One region of the Vibrio sp. 2033 genome, then DNA from elsewhere that is predicted to be linked to it. Evidence: predicted binding sites of a transcription regulator. Region 1 holds the regulator's gene; the other holds the start of a gene.
What was found. Region 1 encodes CRP, which controls carbon source genes, mostly activating them, when cyclic AMP is high. Its sites were predicted from a motif close to TGTGANNNNNNTCACA; they were not measured.
Positions count from the first base shown of each region.

Region 1 (7,832 bases):
AGGCGAGCCGTGAAGCAGCAGGCAACCAAATCGTATTGCGCCACCGCCCATTGGGCGTGATGGCGGTGTTTGGTCCTTACAACTTCCCAGGCCACCTACCAAATGGTCACATTGTGCCTGCGCTACTGGCTGGTAACACGGTAGTCTTCAAACCGTCTGAGCAAACGCCATGGACGGGTGAATTGGCGATGAAGCTATGGGAAGAAGCCGGTCTGCCGAAAGGCGTGATTAACCTTGTTCAAGGCGCGAAAGAAACTGGTATCGCCCTAGCTGACGCAAAAGGCATTGATGGCGTACTGTTTACGGGTAGCGCGAATACGGGGCATGTATTACACCGTCAATTTGCGGGTCAACCAGGCAAGATGCTCGCACTAGAAATGGGTGGTAATAACCCGATGGTGATCTCTGATAAATATGGTGATTTGGATGCCACGGTTTACACCATCATCCAGTCAGCGTTTATCAGTGCTGGGCAGCGTTGTACGTGTGCTCGTCGTTTGTATGTGCCATTGGGTGAAAAAGGCGATGCGCTTATCACCAAACTCGTTGAAGCGACACGCAATATTCGCGTAGACCAACCATTTGCAGAACCTGCGCCATTTATGGGACCGCAAATTTCGGTCGCGGCAGCCAAGTTTATTCTTGATGCACAAGCTAATCTACAGTCTCTTGGCGGTGAAAGCTTGATTGAAGCGAAAGCAGGAGAGGCGGCGTTTGTTTCTCCTGGTATCATTGATGTAACGAACATTGCTGAGTTACCAGATGAAGAATACTTCGGCCCACTTCTGCAAGTGGTGCGCTACGAAGGATTAGACAAAGCCGTGGCGCTAGCAAACGATACGCGCTTTGGCTTATCTGCTGGTTTGGTTTCAACCGACGACCAAGAATGGGAATACTTCGTTGACCACATTCGTGCAGGAATCGTGAACCGTAACCGCCAGCTTACTGGTGCAAGCGGTGATGCGCCATTTGGTGGTCCGGGGGCGTCGGGTAACTTGCGCCCAAGCGCTTACTACGCAGCAGATTACTGTGCGTACCCAATGGCATCAATGGAAGGTCAAGAAACTGTCTTGCCTGCAACATTGAGTCCAGGTGTAGTGCTATAAGTTTTAATAATAGAGTCGCAACTATGCATTGCGGCTCACCTTGCCGGCGCATCATTTAGGTATGGGTTGTAGTGATCGTTGGCAGAACACGAAAAGTGAGCAAAGACTCGGAAAAGCGTGTTGACTGACTGGCATTTACCGTCACAGGTTGATGGTTGCTCGTTCATTATTCTGGACAACTTTTGTTGTGAACGAGCAGCCAACTTCCGCTTACCTTTAAACTCTACATCTCGTAACAAGGAGTCGTTATGACGCCCGATGTGTTATTTGAATCGCTATGGCAAGATTACATTCAACGTCTTTGCCCTTCGGCGGCTAAAGTGCATCAGCTGCTTCAAGAAGATGAGCCTCTGATTAATGATCATATAGCTTTACGTACCTTCAATATCGCGCCTCTTGGTATTGAAACTCTAGCTAAGCCATTTGTAGCTATCGGTTACAAGGCGTGTGGTGATTACGTTTTCGAAAGCAAAAAGCTGGTTGCTAAGCACTATGAGCACCCAGATCCGAAGCAACCTAAAGTATTTATTAGTGAGCTAAAAGTTGAAGAGTGCTCTCCTGAGCTACAAGAGATTGTGAAAAATTTGATGGCACAAGTCGATGTTGACAAGCTGAACGATAGCGCATTCTTACATGGTGGACGCTTGTGGGATTTAAGCTTTGCTGATTACCAAACGTTGGCTAAAGAAAGTGAGTACGCATCTTGGCTTGCGGCGCATGGTTACGGAGCAAACCACTTCACGGTGAGCGTTAACCAGCTCAATGAATATGAAGAAGTGAAGCAGGTAAACGATCATCTGCGTACCGCTGGGTTTACCATTAATGAAAATGGTGGTGAAGTGAAGGGCACTCCTGAGGTGTTGCTAGAGCAGTCATCGACCATGGCAGATAAAGTAGCGGTTCGTTTTAGCGAAGGCACTGAAATTATCCCTGGCGGGTTTTATGAATTTGCTAAGCGCTATCCGATGGAAAATGGTGATTTGTACCCAGGTTTCGTGGCCGCTTCAGCTGACAAAATCTTTGAAAGTACGAATGGCTAAGTTTTAGGGTTAACCTGTTAAGCTTACTCATTAGTGTTCGCTGCACCCTATCTCATTTGGTCATGAGCAAATAAAAAGCCACCAATGTTGCCATTGGTGGCTTTTATAATTTTGTTCGTGTCACTCTAGTTTGAGATTAACGAGTACCGTAAACCACGATGGTTTTACCGTGAGCAGAGATTAGGTTCTGCTCTTCTAGCATCTTCAAGATACGACCTACTGTCTCACGAGAACAGCCAACAATTTGACCGATTTCTTGACGAGTGATCTTGATTTGCATGCCGTCTGGGTGAGTCATTGCGTCTGGTTGTTTTGCAAGGTTCAGAAGCGTCTGAGCGATACGACCAGTTACGTCTAGGAACGCCAGGTCACCCACTTTTTGGCTAGTTACTTGAAGACGACGAGCCATCTGCGCAGAAAGACGCATTAGGATGTCTGGGTTTACTTGGATAAGCTGACGGAACTTCTTGAAAGAAATTTCAGCAACTTCACAAGGAGATTTAGCACGAACCCAAGCTGTGCGCTCTTGGTCTTCCTCGAATAGACCAAGTTCACCAATAAAGTCTCCTTGGTTTAGGTAAGAAAGGATCATCTCCTTACCTTCTTCGTCTTTGATAAGAACCGCAACAGAACCTTTAACGATGTAGTACAAAGTTTCTGCCTTTTCGCCCGCGTGAATTAGCGTGCTCTTTGAAGGGTACTTATGAATATGACAGTGTGAAAGAAACCACTCTAATGTTGGGTCGGTTTGAGGTTTACCTAGAACCATAATATCTCACTTCCTCTGCAGGGTACGCTTGCGCTATCCATATTTTAGCTAAGCCTGAATTAGGCCTACTAGAATAAGAGCACTTTTTATATGCTGCAAGCTCTCTTGTGTTTCGGTAAGAAATAGTATCCTTTTTCGAAAACGATTTCTTGATTTTAATCGTGCCATGATTGAGATTTTGTAAGCAAAACTGTGCACATGATCACGGTATGAAAAGTAAACATCTTCGCAGGCAGGTTTTTAGCCAATTTTCCCTGTTTCGATGAGCTGTTGTAGGATAGGCCGAACTATGAGCTCCATTGCAAAGCTCATCTTACCGCCGGGTACGACAATCGTGTTGTGGCGTGACATGAATGAGCCATCAATCATGGCCAGCAGATATGGGAAGTCGACATTCTTGATACCGCGTAGGCGAATCACCACAAAACTCTCATCCAAACTAGGGATGCCTTTTGCATTAAGTGGGTTGGAAGTATCAACGGTCGGTACGCGCTGGAAGTTGATGTGAGTACGAGAAAACTGCGGAGTGATATAGTTGAGGTAATCGTCCATGGATCGCACGATTGAGTCCATCACCGCTTCACGCGAATGGCCGCGATCGCGAGTGTCACGTACGAATTTTTGGATCCACTCTAAGTTCACAATCGGCACCATGCCAATTAAGAAATCCACATGTTGAGCAACATTAACATCGCCATCGACCACGCCACCATGTAACCCTTCATAAAACAGCACGTCGCTGTTTTCGGGTAAGTCTTGCCACGGTGTAAACGTGCCTGGCATTTGATTGTAGGGAACCGCTTCGTCAAACGTGTGCAGATAACGGCGCACGCTGCCAGTACCGTCATGCCCGAACTTACGGAAAAACTCTTCTAATCCCGGGAAGTCATTAGCTTGTGGGCCAAAGTAGCTAATGTGTCGACCTTGCTCGCGGGCTTTGCGAATTTCGATGTCCATTTCTGGGCGAGTAAAGCGATGGAAGCTATCGCCTTCAACCCATGCGGGTTTAACGTTCATCATATTGAACATTTTACGGAAGGCTTCAGATGTAGTGGTCGTGCCGGCACCGGACGAACCAGTAACCGCAATAATTGGGTGTTTAGCTGACATGACAAACCTTGTCGAAAATTACTTACCTGTAATGTGCAGTAGAGTTACTACTGCACGGTCGATATCCCACTATAGCACGTAACAATACCTTGTCATCGAGTGGGATACGGTAAAATGTGAAGGGTCTAAAATTTTGTTTTATGCTGAATATCGACGGTTTCGTGTAGCTCAGAGAACACGATAACCGCTTCACCTTTTTCCAATTGAGCTTTAACTTGATCAATTTTGTCTTGCAAAGAAACCTCGACGGTTCCGTAATCCGTTCCTTCGCGTAAGACGAATTCACGAATTAAGTTTTCCAATGTTTCCGGCGCAATGTCTTGCCATGGAATGATCATAAATACCTCTAACTTTTATGATGAGCGGCTAGTTTACTGCGTTCGTTGCTTGGATACAGCAGAAAGGTAATCTGCGGCGATACTTTCGTAATACGCGGGCAGCGCTTCCTCCAACCAAAACTTAGGTTTTAACGCCGTTCCTGTTAGGAAGCCAACATGGCCACCGTGTTCAAAGAGACGGTAATCAATGTTATCTGGCAGAACAAACTTCGGGATCACATCGTCGGTCATGAACGGATCGTCTTTGGCATGGATGATCAGTGTGGGTAGCGTGATTTGCTGTAGTTTACTTAAGCCAGAGCATTGGTCGTAATAATCTTGTGCGTCTTTGAAGCCATGCAATGGTGCCGTAATCAAATCATCGAATTCATACAATCGTGTGACACGTTTTATTGAGTTGTAGGACAGCGCAAGCTCGCCATGCAGTAGATGATGCTTTTGTAACGCGTTACGTTTCAGTGAAGAAAGCAGATAACGGCGATACACTTTTGAAAAGCCTTGTTCTATACGGTTTGCACACGCCGCTAGGTCTAAAGGCGCAGAGATAATAGTCGCTGCATTCAAAATAGGGTGGTCTTTATATTGGGCTAAATAATTCGCCAACATGTTACCGCCAAGAGAAATACCAACTGCAACTTTGGGATTATCAGGAAAACGTTGTTCAAGGTGCTCTAGGAAGTAACGAGCATCCGTCACTTCACCCGAGTGGTAAGCTCGTGCTTTTTTGTTTGGTTTACCGCTGCAGCCACGAAAATGCATCATCACCGACAGCCATCCAGATTGAGCAAATGCATTCATTAACCCATTGGCATAAGGGCTATAGAAGCACCCCTCTAATCCATGAAATAAAACAAAAATCGGCTTTTTTTGTGCAGGCTCTTGGGTTGGGTCCTCGCTCCACGCGAGATCGAGAAAGTCGCCATCGGATGTATCGAGGGTTTGCCAAATCGGCGTAAATAACGCTTTTTTGCGAATAAAACGCGGCAAAAGCGTTTGGAGATGCGGGTTTTTGATCCCGGCGGCTGCGAAAAATTGTGTCATACCTAACTGCTCTTATGCGGTCCTTCGGTGTCCGTTGAAGAACTTATTAATATAATCCTTTATAAAGATTATAGGTATTCTACAGATTTATGGGCGTTTTGGTGGTTGAATGTTTGGCACCGGAATAGCAAAGGCTTGCTGCAAATGCTCCCCACCGAGTTGACGACAGTATCTCAACGTCAGTGGGTCACCATCATTTTTGAGTAGTGCAAGTGAGTTAATGCAGTCCACCAAATCCGCTTGTTGCTGCTTTTCTAGTTGCAGCTCAAACTGCAAGGTCTCACGATACAAAGCGTCATTGACTTGAGACTTAAGGTGGCGACGAAGGTCGCGAAAGGAGTGAAGTAAAGTTTCGCTCCTACCTAGACAGTCTTGCACCAAGGGCCAGTCTTTTTCTTGGAAAATGAGTTGCTGCTCATCGAGCCATCTGAGCAGCAGGAGTAGGTTCACGTTACCGTGGTAGTTGTTCTGTAATGATAAACACGCCTCTTTCACTTCTCGCACACCATAAAATTGCAGACTAAACTGCCAAAGGTGTTCTAGGGTGAGTGTGTATTCAGCGTGTTGATTACTCATTGATTAAACTCTAGCTCCATCTGCTCCAACGTTTCTTGAGCAGACATCCATTCCATTTCAATTTCTTCGAGCTCAGCTTTACTGGAAGCTTGAAGTGCCAGCACTTGGTTAAGTTTAGCTTTATTTTCGGCCGCATACAGTGAGTTGTCCGCCAATTGTTCTTCAGCTTCGGCCAGTGCAGCACCTAACTTATCCATTTTATTTTCTAGTTGTGTCAGCGTTTTGCGAATTGGCGCTGTCTGTTTTCGAAACTCTGCATCGCGACGTTTTTGCTCTTTCTTCGCAGCTGCGCTGTTGGCCGTATCTTTGCTTGGCTGCGCAGCCTGCGCTTCTTTGCGTTCCGCTCTTTGTTGTTCGGTTAACCATTTATAATAGTCATTTAAATCACCGTCGAACGGAGCAACTTGTCGATCATGCACTAAATACAAGTCATCGGTCGTAGCGCGCAGTAAATAGCGGTCGTGCGAAACAATCACCATCGCACCTTCGAATGTTTGCAGTGCCATCGTAAGTGCTTGGCGCATGTCCAAGTCTAAGTGGTTGGTCGGTTCATCAAGTAGCAACAGGTTTGGCTTTTGCCACACAATTAAAGCCAATACCAAACGGGCTTTTTCGCCACCAGAAAACGGCGCAACTTTTTCTAGTGCTTTGTCACCTTGGAAGCCAAAGCTACCTAGGTAATCACGTAGCTGCTGTTCGGTTTGATCGGGTGCGATTTGCATCATGTGTTGCAGCGGCGTTTCTTCAGGGTGAAGCGTTTCTAACTGGTGCTGAGCGAAGTAACCAATTTTCACGCCTTGTGAGTAAGTTAGGTCACCACCTTGCGCGTTAAGTTCACCAGAGAGCAGCTTGATTAATGTCGATTTACCCGCACCATTACGGCCGAGTAGACCAATACGACTGCCAGGAACCAAGTTCAAGCGGATCTTCTCTAAGATGAGGTTGTCACCGTAACCTGCAGATACTTCATCCATCATCATGATTGGGTTTGGCAGCGCAGCTGGCTCACGGAATTGGAAGCTAAATGGGTTATCGAATTGAGCTGGTAACACTTTCTCCATGCGCTCCAAAGCTTTAATACGGCTTTGAGCCTGGCGTGCTTTAGAGGCTTTGTAACGGAAGCGGTCGATGTAGCTTTGCATGTGAGACATCTGCTTCTGTTGCTTTTCAAACATCGCTTGTTGTAACACCATCTTTTGTGCGCGTTGGTTTTCGAATGACGAGTAGTTACCCGTGTATTCGTTCAGCTGCTGATTCTCGATGTGAATGATGCGACCAACGATCGGATCCAAGAAGTCACGGTCGTGCGAGATCAGAATCAGCGTGCCAGGGTAGTTTTGTAGCCAACGCTCTAACCACATTACCGCGTCCAAATCCAAGTGGTTGGTTGGTTCGTCGAGTAGCAGTAGATCAGAACGACACAATAGCGCTTGAGCCAAGTTAAGACGCATACGCCAACCACCCGAGAATTGGGTCAAACTCCAACTCATTTGCTCTTGGCTGAACCCTAAACCATCGAGCAGTTCTGCCGCGCGAGCGCGAATGCTGTAACCACCAATGGTTTCAATTTTACCGTGTATCTCGGCAACTAGGGTTCCGTTGTCTTGTGTTTCTGCTTCAGCTAACTGCTTTTCGAGAGCGCGGTATTCGCGATCACCATCAATGACGTATTCCAGTGCAGTGCGCTCTAGCGCAGGCGTTTCCTGTGCGACCCAGGCCAACTCCCAGTGTTGAGGTTGGCTAAATGAGCCAGCATCAATTGACAGTTCATCTTTCAGTAGGGCAAACAGCGTTGATTTACCGCAGCCGTTTTTGCCCACAAGACCGACTTTATCGCCAGGGTGAATAGTCG
Region 1 covers NZ_JAWOVC010000025.1:12,228-20,059, reverse strand. The annotation lists gene astD (succinylglutamate-semialdehyde dehydrogenase) at 1-1,106, shown strand, start outside; gene R7P74_RS21770 (DUF1338 domain-containing protein) at 1,355-2,146, shown strand; gene crp (cAMP-activated global transcriptional regulator CRP) at 2,283-2,915, opposite strand; gene R7P74_RS21760 (phosphoribulokinase) at 3,156-4,025, opposite strand; gene R7P74_RS21755 (YheU family protein) at 4,151-4,363, opposite strand; gene R7P74_RS21750 (hydrolase) at 4,397-5,404, opposite strand; gene R7P74_RS21745 (TIGR02444 family protein) at 5,492-5,980, opposite strand; gene R7P74_RS21740 (ABC transporter ATP-binding protein) at 5,977-7,832, opposite strand, start outside.

Region 2 (7,832 bases), on a different contig from region 1:
AGATCGAGCGCCACAAGATGTGATTGATGAACTGGGCGTCAGCGCCAAACAGTTGATTACGTCTTTCATGGAGCCACCTGGGACTATTTATCTCAATAAACGAATGCGTGACTATCCAACCCGATTGAAGTATGACTTGGCGGTATATATCGGCCATCGAGTGCTCCATAGCAGCGATGCAATGAATAACGTTTTATCTATCGGGCATCAAAACAATTGGGAGCAAATGGACAGCCCTGTGTCGAACTCTGAACTCAATTCGCAAGATATCCTGCAAGCTTGGCGTGATTTTGAGTCCAGCTTTTTTGCTGGTGCCTTGCTTTGCCCCAAAGTACCATTTCGTCAGTTGCTTGACCGCTCCGGTTACGAAATTGATGTTCACAAAAAGGCCGGCGTTTCTCCTTCCGTTGCAATGCGTCGCATGACGGTGGTCTCGCCTTACCCTCATTGGCACTATTTTGATGCCTATGGCCCCGGCAAGTTAAAAGCCGTGTATCGAGGAAATGGTATTCCATTGCCTTGGGGCAACATGCGCAAAGTAAACGACCCTTGCCAGCACTGGGCGGTATTCCGACGCCTTTCCCAGCCTTTGGATACCAGTTCAGCGCAAATTTCGATTTTAAATGTTGGCGACGAGCCACGTATCTACTGCTGCGAATCGGTCAACGTATTTGACCCTGCGGGAAATAATCGCGTGCTATGTGCCGGTATTGATCTTAACCCTGCTATTTCTGCACAAGGTGGCGATGCCGTTTCCATAGCGGAAGAACTTAAGTCCCTTTGTGTCGCTTCCGGCGGAAGTAGTGTTATTCCTCCCCACATCAAAAAAGACTTAACGACTATCGCTAAGATATTAAACATCAACTGGATAGAGCGCGGGATTCAAACCCAAGCAAGGTTGATCTGCTCCAGAGGGGCGGTTTGTCCAAGACAACCTAGTTGTTACAGCAAGTGCGGAGAAGCTGATGAGACGGGCAGCGACGTGAATATCATCGGGCTTTAGAAAGAAAAAACGCCAATCACAATAAACGTGATTGGCGGTATATACTTGTGAACAATTTGTATTCACTAACAACGTCAGTTGGCTAGGTGACCCTCGGCTTAATAAGGGTCACTCTAAGTAAAGCACGATGCGTGCCAACTTTAAAAAAGCCGCTTTTTAGTAGATCCAGATGCATATCGTTGCTTTATTAACCATTAATTTCGCAAACTGCATTTGCAAAATGCAACATCATGCAAATATGCCACTGAATGCACTGCTAATAACGACTCTCTCAGCAAAGTGTCTGTGAACATATGAAGTCACATATTCTTGCACCTCAATGATGATGAGATTTCGGGCTCCCAACTTTACCATTCCTCTAACCCCTTATTGAAACTGGGTTCAGGCTCATCCGCCATGCTTTTGTTGATACATTCTCTCATCGGCTATTTTCATCATTTGCTCAGGAGATGACATTTGCGGGTCAAATATCGCGTACCCAATACTGGCTTTCAAATAGATAAGCGTTTCATCGTAAATGACGGGCGTAGAGCATAGCGCTAATCGAAGTTTTTGTAGAAGAGACTGAACATTTTCTTCCGTTCCTGGGTGATGAACTACAACTAAGAACTCATCACCGCCCATTCTGGCCACGATGTCTGATTTACGCAGAGAGCTTTTTACCCTTTCAGCCGTAGCGATTAAAACTTTGTCACCTGCGTCGTGACCATAGGTGTCGTTAATGTGTTTAAACCTATCTAGGTCAATATTAATTAAGGCGAAGCTATAACGCTTTTTATAACGTTTCGCTATTTCAAACTGCTGCTTGTAAAACTTCATAAAATAGCGACGGTTTGGTAAACGCGTGAGTTCATCGTGTAAAGCTCTGTCATCTGCAATGGTATACAGTCGATAAATGGCGAACAGCGCGAGGCTAAGTGCGAATATAATGGGATAGCCGATTACTCTAGCTAAATGCAACTGATGCCAAGAGATTTGGCGATCAGCTTTGCCTCCAGAGAAAACCACCATACTCCACCCACCATAAGGAAAATGAACCATCTCTTTTGCATATGCCATGCTATTTACACTTTGCGCGCCAAAGAAAGCATCACCAAATGAGCCACCGCTATCGTAACCACGGATCATTAAAGGGTAACGATACGAGAAATCAATTACGCCGGTTTCTCTCATCAGAGCATCGAAATCAATCACCGCACTGATCACTCCCCAGTAGTCCTGATTCATTGGAGGATCAAGAAAAACAGGCACACGCACGATCAAACCTCGGCCACCTTGAATCAAAGTCACTGGCCCTGCGATGAAAATTTCTTGTACATCCTTGGCTTTTTGCACCTGTACCCACTGCTGTGGCACTGCGCGGTAATCAAGGCCGATTAGGCGCTCATTACCTTGGCGTGGAAATACATGACTAATTACATCATTTTTCGCGATACCGATGATTGTAATATGTTTACTTTTATTTAGGATTCGGTGAGCGGCGATACTCAATTCTTCTTCTTGATTTTTAGGAAGTAAAGTAATGAGTGTCGCTAAAGTACTGGCTTTGTAGATATCCGCCATAAGTACCGCTTCCAAATTGGAACGGAGAATGGAAAGTTGTTCTTTGGCCTCAACTTGAACTCGCTCTTTGTGAAGTTCTTGCTGGTTTCGATTTAACAGCTCAATAACCCCAATACACAAAGCGAAAAAGGTGAGGAAGAACAATGCAAAATAGCATCGCTTTCTGGGTAAATAACGCATTTTCTCCCCACAACTCGTATACAACTACGAGATTTTTTATTTATTGTTAAAATTCTTATTATCACAAGAATAACCAATCATAATCAGAAAGGTAACAGTGATTGACAACTTTTATGTTTTAGGTGTGAGATGATGCATCAACAAGGCGATTTATTTGGCGGCGATCTATGGCAAGAAGTAGAAAGAGGAAAACTTTATTATGATCCTCATTTTCTTAGCCATCTTGAGGCGGATAATTACTTTGACCAACTTCGAAAAACACTGCCATGGCACCAAGAACACATTACTATGTTCGGCAAGTCAGTACTTCAACCTCGCTTACAAGCGTGGCACGGTGATGCAGCATATACTTACTCAGGCTTAACCATGCAACCTCACCCTTGGACTCCTGAGTTAACTCAGTTGAAAGAGCGTTGTGAATCAGTTGCTGATGTCACTTTTAATTCTGTTCTCGCTAACTTATATCGACACGGCCAAGACTCAATGGGCTGGCACCAAGATAATGAACCAGAGTTAGGTAGAAACCCTGTTATCGCATCTTTGAACTTAGGTGAAACACGTCGATTTTTGCTTAGAAATTTACATTGTAAAACTGAGATTGAATACGAGCTTTCTCACGGCTCCTTACTGATTATGGCTGGCGAGCTCCAGCATCACTGGAAGCACTGCGTACCAAAAACCGCGAAAACCAAAGATGAACGTATCAACCTGACTTTTAGGCAAATTTTTAACTATTGACTCAGCTTTTACATTCTCAATTAATATTGATGGTAGGTTTAGGTTCAGGACTTCATAGGGAATGGATTTATGCGTATTAAACCTCTTAGCTTAGCGGTCTTACTCTCTTGCTCACTTACCTTTGCTGCTCAGGCATCACAGGAAGACGTACCGCTTCTCGATAATACTCAATCAGCGCAGTTGATTCGTAGTACCTACGAACAAGAACTGTTCACTTTCCCGGCGTTTAAAGAGGGCCATTTTGGCTTACGCATGTACCGCCAAACATTAGATGAGAAATATCACGCTGCCATTTGGACCGACATGGCACAAGTAGCCAGCCGGTTAAACCAATTTGCTAATGAAGTTGTTGAACCAGAAGACATCATTCTCTATTCATCTCAAAGGCTGACCACGTATCAAGAGAAAGAAACCGAACGAGGGCAGCGACGCTATACCGTGACTAAACACCATCCTGAGTACCTTTATCTTGGTGTGGATTTGCTTGGCGCAATGGCAAGAGCAAACGAATACGGCCTAAAGCATAAACAAGACAAAACGCTGAGAAAAATTATTAGGCGCTACGATTTCTCGCGTTACGTTACGGACAAAGAGATGATAGAAGCATGGGCAGCTCAGCTTGCAAACCAAGTCTACTGGCTTCGTCAGCTAGGAGAGCAAGATGTGGTCGAGGAATTCACTCAAACCTTCCGTGACACCTACCCCGACGATAAAGATAAGATGCTTTCAGCTCAGCAGTATTGGAACAAGCTCTATGGTATGACGCACATCATCTTTGCCGATTCACAGTATTATCAGGAGCGAGTAAGCGAGAAGAAACACCAATGGATTTATGATTACTTTCGCAACAACATCGACACTATCCTACTACGCGCCAAAGAAGACGTGATTGCGGAAGTCGGCATTTCGTTTTTGTTAGCAGGCTTGGACCATGATCCGGTCGTAAAGAAAACCCGCCAAGCCATTCGTCACGCAATCAACGCAGAAAAAGGGATGATTCCGTCGGTCGACGGTAACTTTGATCTCAAGTACGGCGAACACCGTAACGTGCTAGCCATCATGCTGCTCGATTGGAAAGGGGTACATAAAGCACCAACTTATCAAGAGCACCCAGAGGCTTTTAAATCGATACCTTACGGCTTAATGCCCAAGCCTTAGAAATAACAAAACCCGCCATTTAGGCGGGTTTTTAGTGTGTATCTTCAATCTAAATTAGAGAGAGATAAAAATGCCCGCTAAGCACGCACTCATCAGGTTAGCGAGTGTACCAGCAGCAACCGCTTTTAGGCCTAGACTTGCAACATCTTTGCGGCGCTCAGGTGCCATCACGCCGATAGAACCCAACTGAATCGCAATTGAGCCAATGTTCGCAAAACCACACAACGCAAAAGTGATAATAATTTGAGTATGCTCAGACAGTGTCGCTTTGTGCTGCACAAAATCGATAAACGCAACAAACTCATTCATCACCACTTTCTGACCAATGTATGAACCCGCAGCTAGAATTTCGTGGCTTGGCACACCAATCAACCACGCTAGAGGTGCAAACAAATAACCAAAAATCGCTTGTAGCGTTACGCCAGAGAAACCAAGTATCTCGCCCAAGTTTTCTAGCCCCGTGTTCACCATCGCGATAACACTCACGAAAGCGATAAGCATGGTACCAACAGCAACGGCAACTTTCATACCGCCCATGGCACCGCTTGCTAGCGCATCAATAACGTTACTTTCTTCTGATTTATCTAGCTCAATATTGTTGTAATCGCTTGGCGTTTGACGCTCAGGAACGATGATTTTTGCCATCATCAAACTACCTGGTGCTGCCATAAAGCTTGCCGCGATCAAGTATTTGAGGTCGACACCCAAACCAGCATAACCACCAAGCACACTGCCCGCCACTGAAGCCATACCACCAGCCATCACGGCAAACAGTTCAGAGCGAGTCATGTTAGAAAGAAATGGACGAATAAGAAGTGGTGACTCGCCTTGAGATAAGAAAATGTTCCCTGTTGCAACCAAAGACTCTGCTTTACTCGTACCCAAGAACTTCTGGATAGCGCCGCCAATAAATTGAATCACTTTTTGCATAATGCCCAAATAGTAAAGGGCGGAGATAAGAGCACTGAAGAAGATGATGATAGGAAGGACACGGATAGCGAAGATAAAGCCAGAAGAAGCGAGGTCACCAAAGAGGAATTTAATCCCTTCATCAGCAAAGCTGAGTAGCCCCGCGACACCATTACTTAAACTCGCCAGCGCCGCTTGACCCAACGGGAAATAGAGCACCAAAGCAGCAAACCCCATTTGTAGCATCAAGGCGCGAGATACAGTTTTCCAATTAATGGAAGAACGACCCTCAGAAAGTAGGAAAGCACAACCTAGCAGTGCAACAATACCAAATAGACTAAATAGAACACTCATGAGCTGGACCTACTAAACGTTGAAAAAGAAAAAAGAGCCAAAGGAATTGGCAGAAGAAAGGGACAACGCAGCGAGTGATAACTCACTTTTAGATCCAGAATGTAGACAGAACGAATAGTTCGACATCTTATTTTTACCTTATACAAGCAATTGAACGTAGCTGGTCCGGTCCGTGGGGTCATTCACTGCTGGCGAGCATGTTGCTTGGCCTGCTCCATGTGACGGCTTGTATGGGTAAGGGTCCTGAACAACTAAACCCTAATTCCCGCTTAAACGGGACGCAAGTATAGCCAACAAAAAGAGATATTCATCACATTTATTTACGCAAACGTTCAAGCGTTCAAAATTTAGGCAAAAGCACTCTTTTATCGTCATACCATTAGTAAAAGTAAGGAAATGAGGATAGGCGTTGATGGTAAAAAACATAAAAGTGACCAATAAATATGCAATCAAACTCGAAAGAGCCAAAATTCGTCATTTTGCTCTCGCCAACAGGTGGATTTTGGTTATAATTCGCGTTGCTTCTTTCGAGGCCTCTGAGTATTCAGAGCATCATGATGCCGAGATGGTGAAATTGGTAGACACGCTAGCATGAGGTGCTAGTGCCTTTGGTGTGAGGGTTCGAGTCCCTCTCTCGGCACCATTATCCTTCTTCCCTAATTTTGTTCGAGTGTAATGCAAAGTTCTAAGCAGGCAAGACAGTCTACAGATGCTCACCAACTTCTGAGTGAGCTTGCGGTTCACGCTTTATTACACCTGCACTTTAAAATTCACGCGTCCTCGCATGGCCTCTCCCTTAAAGAACGTAATGACTTACTTCAGAAATGGCTGAAACCAAAACTGAAGAGTAATCGCTATAAGCTGATTAAAAAGCCGTTAAAGTCTTTGACTCAGCAGGCAAAAGGTGAGAACGGAAATCTGGAAGTATTACTCGAGCGCTGCGTCGGTGCAGACAAACCCAGCAACCCTCAACCCGATCTAGATAGCTACTTGCTGCTGATCAACGAGATTGAGAAGAAACTGGGGACTACCGTGTTATTATCGCGACCGGAAGACGTCGACTTATCTCACGACCAACACGGCTGTTTGCTGTGTGTGCTTTCTGAGAACTTAAATCAGCACTTCGATGATAATAACGCCCTAATCGCTCCTATTTCGATGCTGTTCCGCGGACCAATGAGTCAACGCTCACTTTTCCTTGGCAGCATTTACGCCAGTGGTACCTTCAATTATGAAGTGCAGTATCAAGACGACCAGTTCGTTCGCATCACATTAGAGTTAGCGTAACTGTAACGCTAAGAAATAAACGAATCGAAAAAGGCCGTGAAACTCGCGGCCTTTTGCTTATCTAGATTTAAACTTGAGTTAATCGATCTCTTTAAATCGAGCAGTAAAGTGGCGCAGCACTGGTGGCTCGTACTCGAAAGTGAGCCCTTTTAACTCATGTGCACGATTTTTCAGTTCGATAATCGCATCCGCAATGTAATCCATATGATCGTTTGTGTAGACACGACGTGGAATGGTCAAACGCATCAACTCAAGCTCTGACGCTTTTTGTTTACCCGTTTCCGGATCTCGACCAAGCAGCAACGATCCTATCTCTACTGCTCGAATACCCGCTTCCAAGTACAAAGCATTACACAATACCTGCGCAGGAAACTGATCCGCTGGAATATGTGGCAAAATCTTAGCGGCATCCACAAACACCGCATGACCACCCGTTGGGTATTGAATCGGAATACCGCCTTCACGTAAGCGCTCACCTAAGTATTGAACTTGGCTAATTCTATAGTGAAGAAAATCCTCATCCGCGGCTTCATACAAACCGCGAGCGAGCGCTTCCATATCACGCCCAGCCATGCCGCCGTATGTCACAAATCCTTCCATGGGTACGCAGCGCGTCTGCACCGCCTGGAACAAATCCTTA
Region 2 covers NZ_JAWOVC010000018.1:40,684-48,515, forward strand. The annotation lists gene R7P74_RS19555 (DUF3612 domain-containing protein) at 1-1,003, shown strand, start outside; gene R7P74_RS19560 (diguanylate cyclase) at 1,391-2,746, opposite strand; gene R7P74_RS19565 (alpha-ketoglutarate-dependent dioxygenase AlkB family protein) at 2,879-3,484, shown strand; gene R7P74_RS19570 (DUF3541 domain-containing protein) at 3,554-4,642, shown strand; gene R7P74_RS19575 (NupC/NupG family nucleoside CNT transporter) at 4,697-5,905, opposite strand; gene R7P74_RS19580 (hypothetical protein) at 6,318-6,500, shown strand; tRNA gene R7P74_RS19585 (tRNA-Leu) at 6,465-6,548, shown strand; gene R7P74_RS19590 (DUF2913 family protein) at 6,581-7,192, shown strand; gene R7P74_RS19595 (tryptophanase) at 7,271-7,832, opposite strand, start outside.
Region 2: R7P74_RS19575 (NupC/NupG family nucleoside CNT transporter) is a predicted target of CRP. The motif match lies at 5,977-5,992, and genes of this name have one in related genera.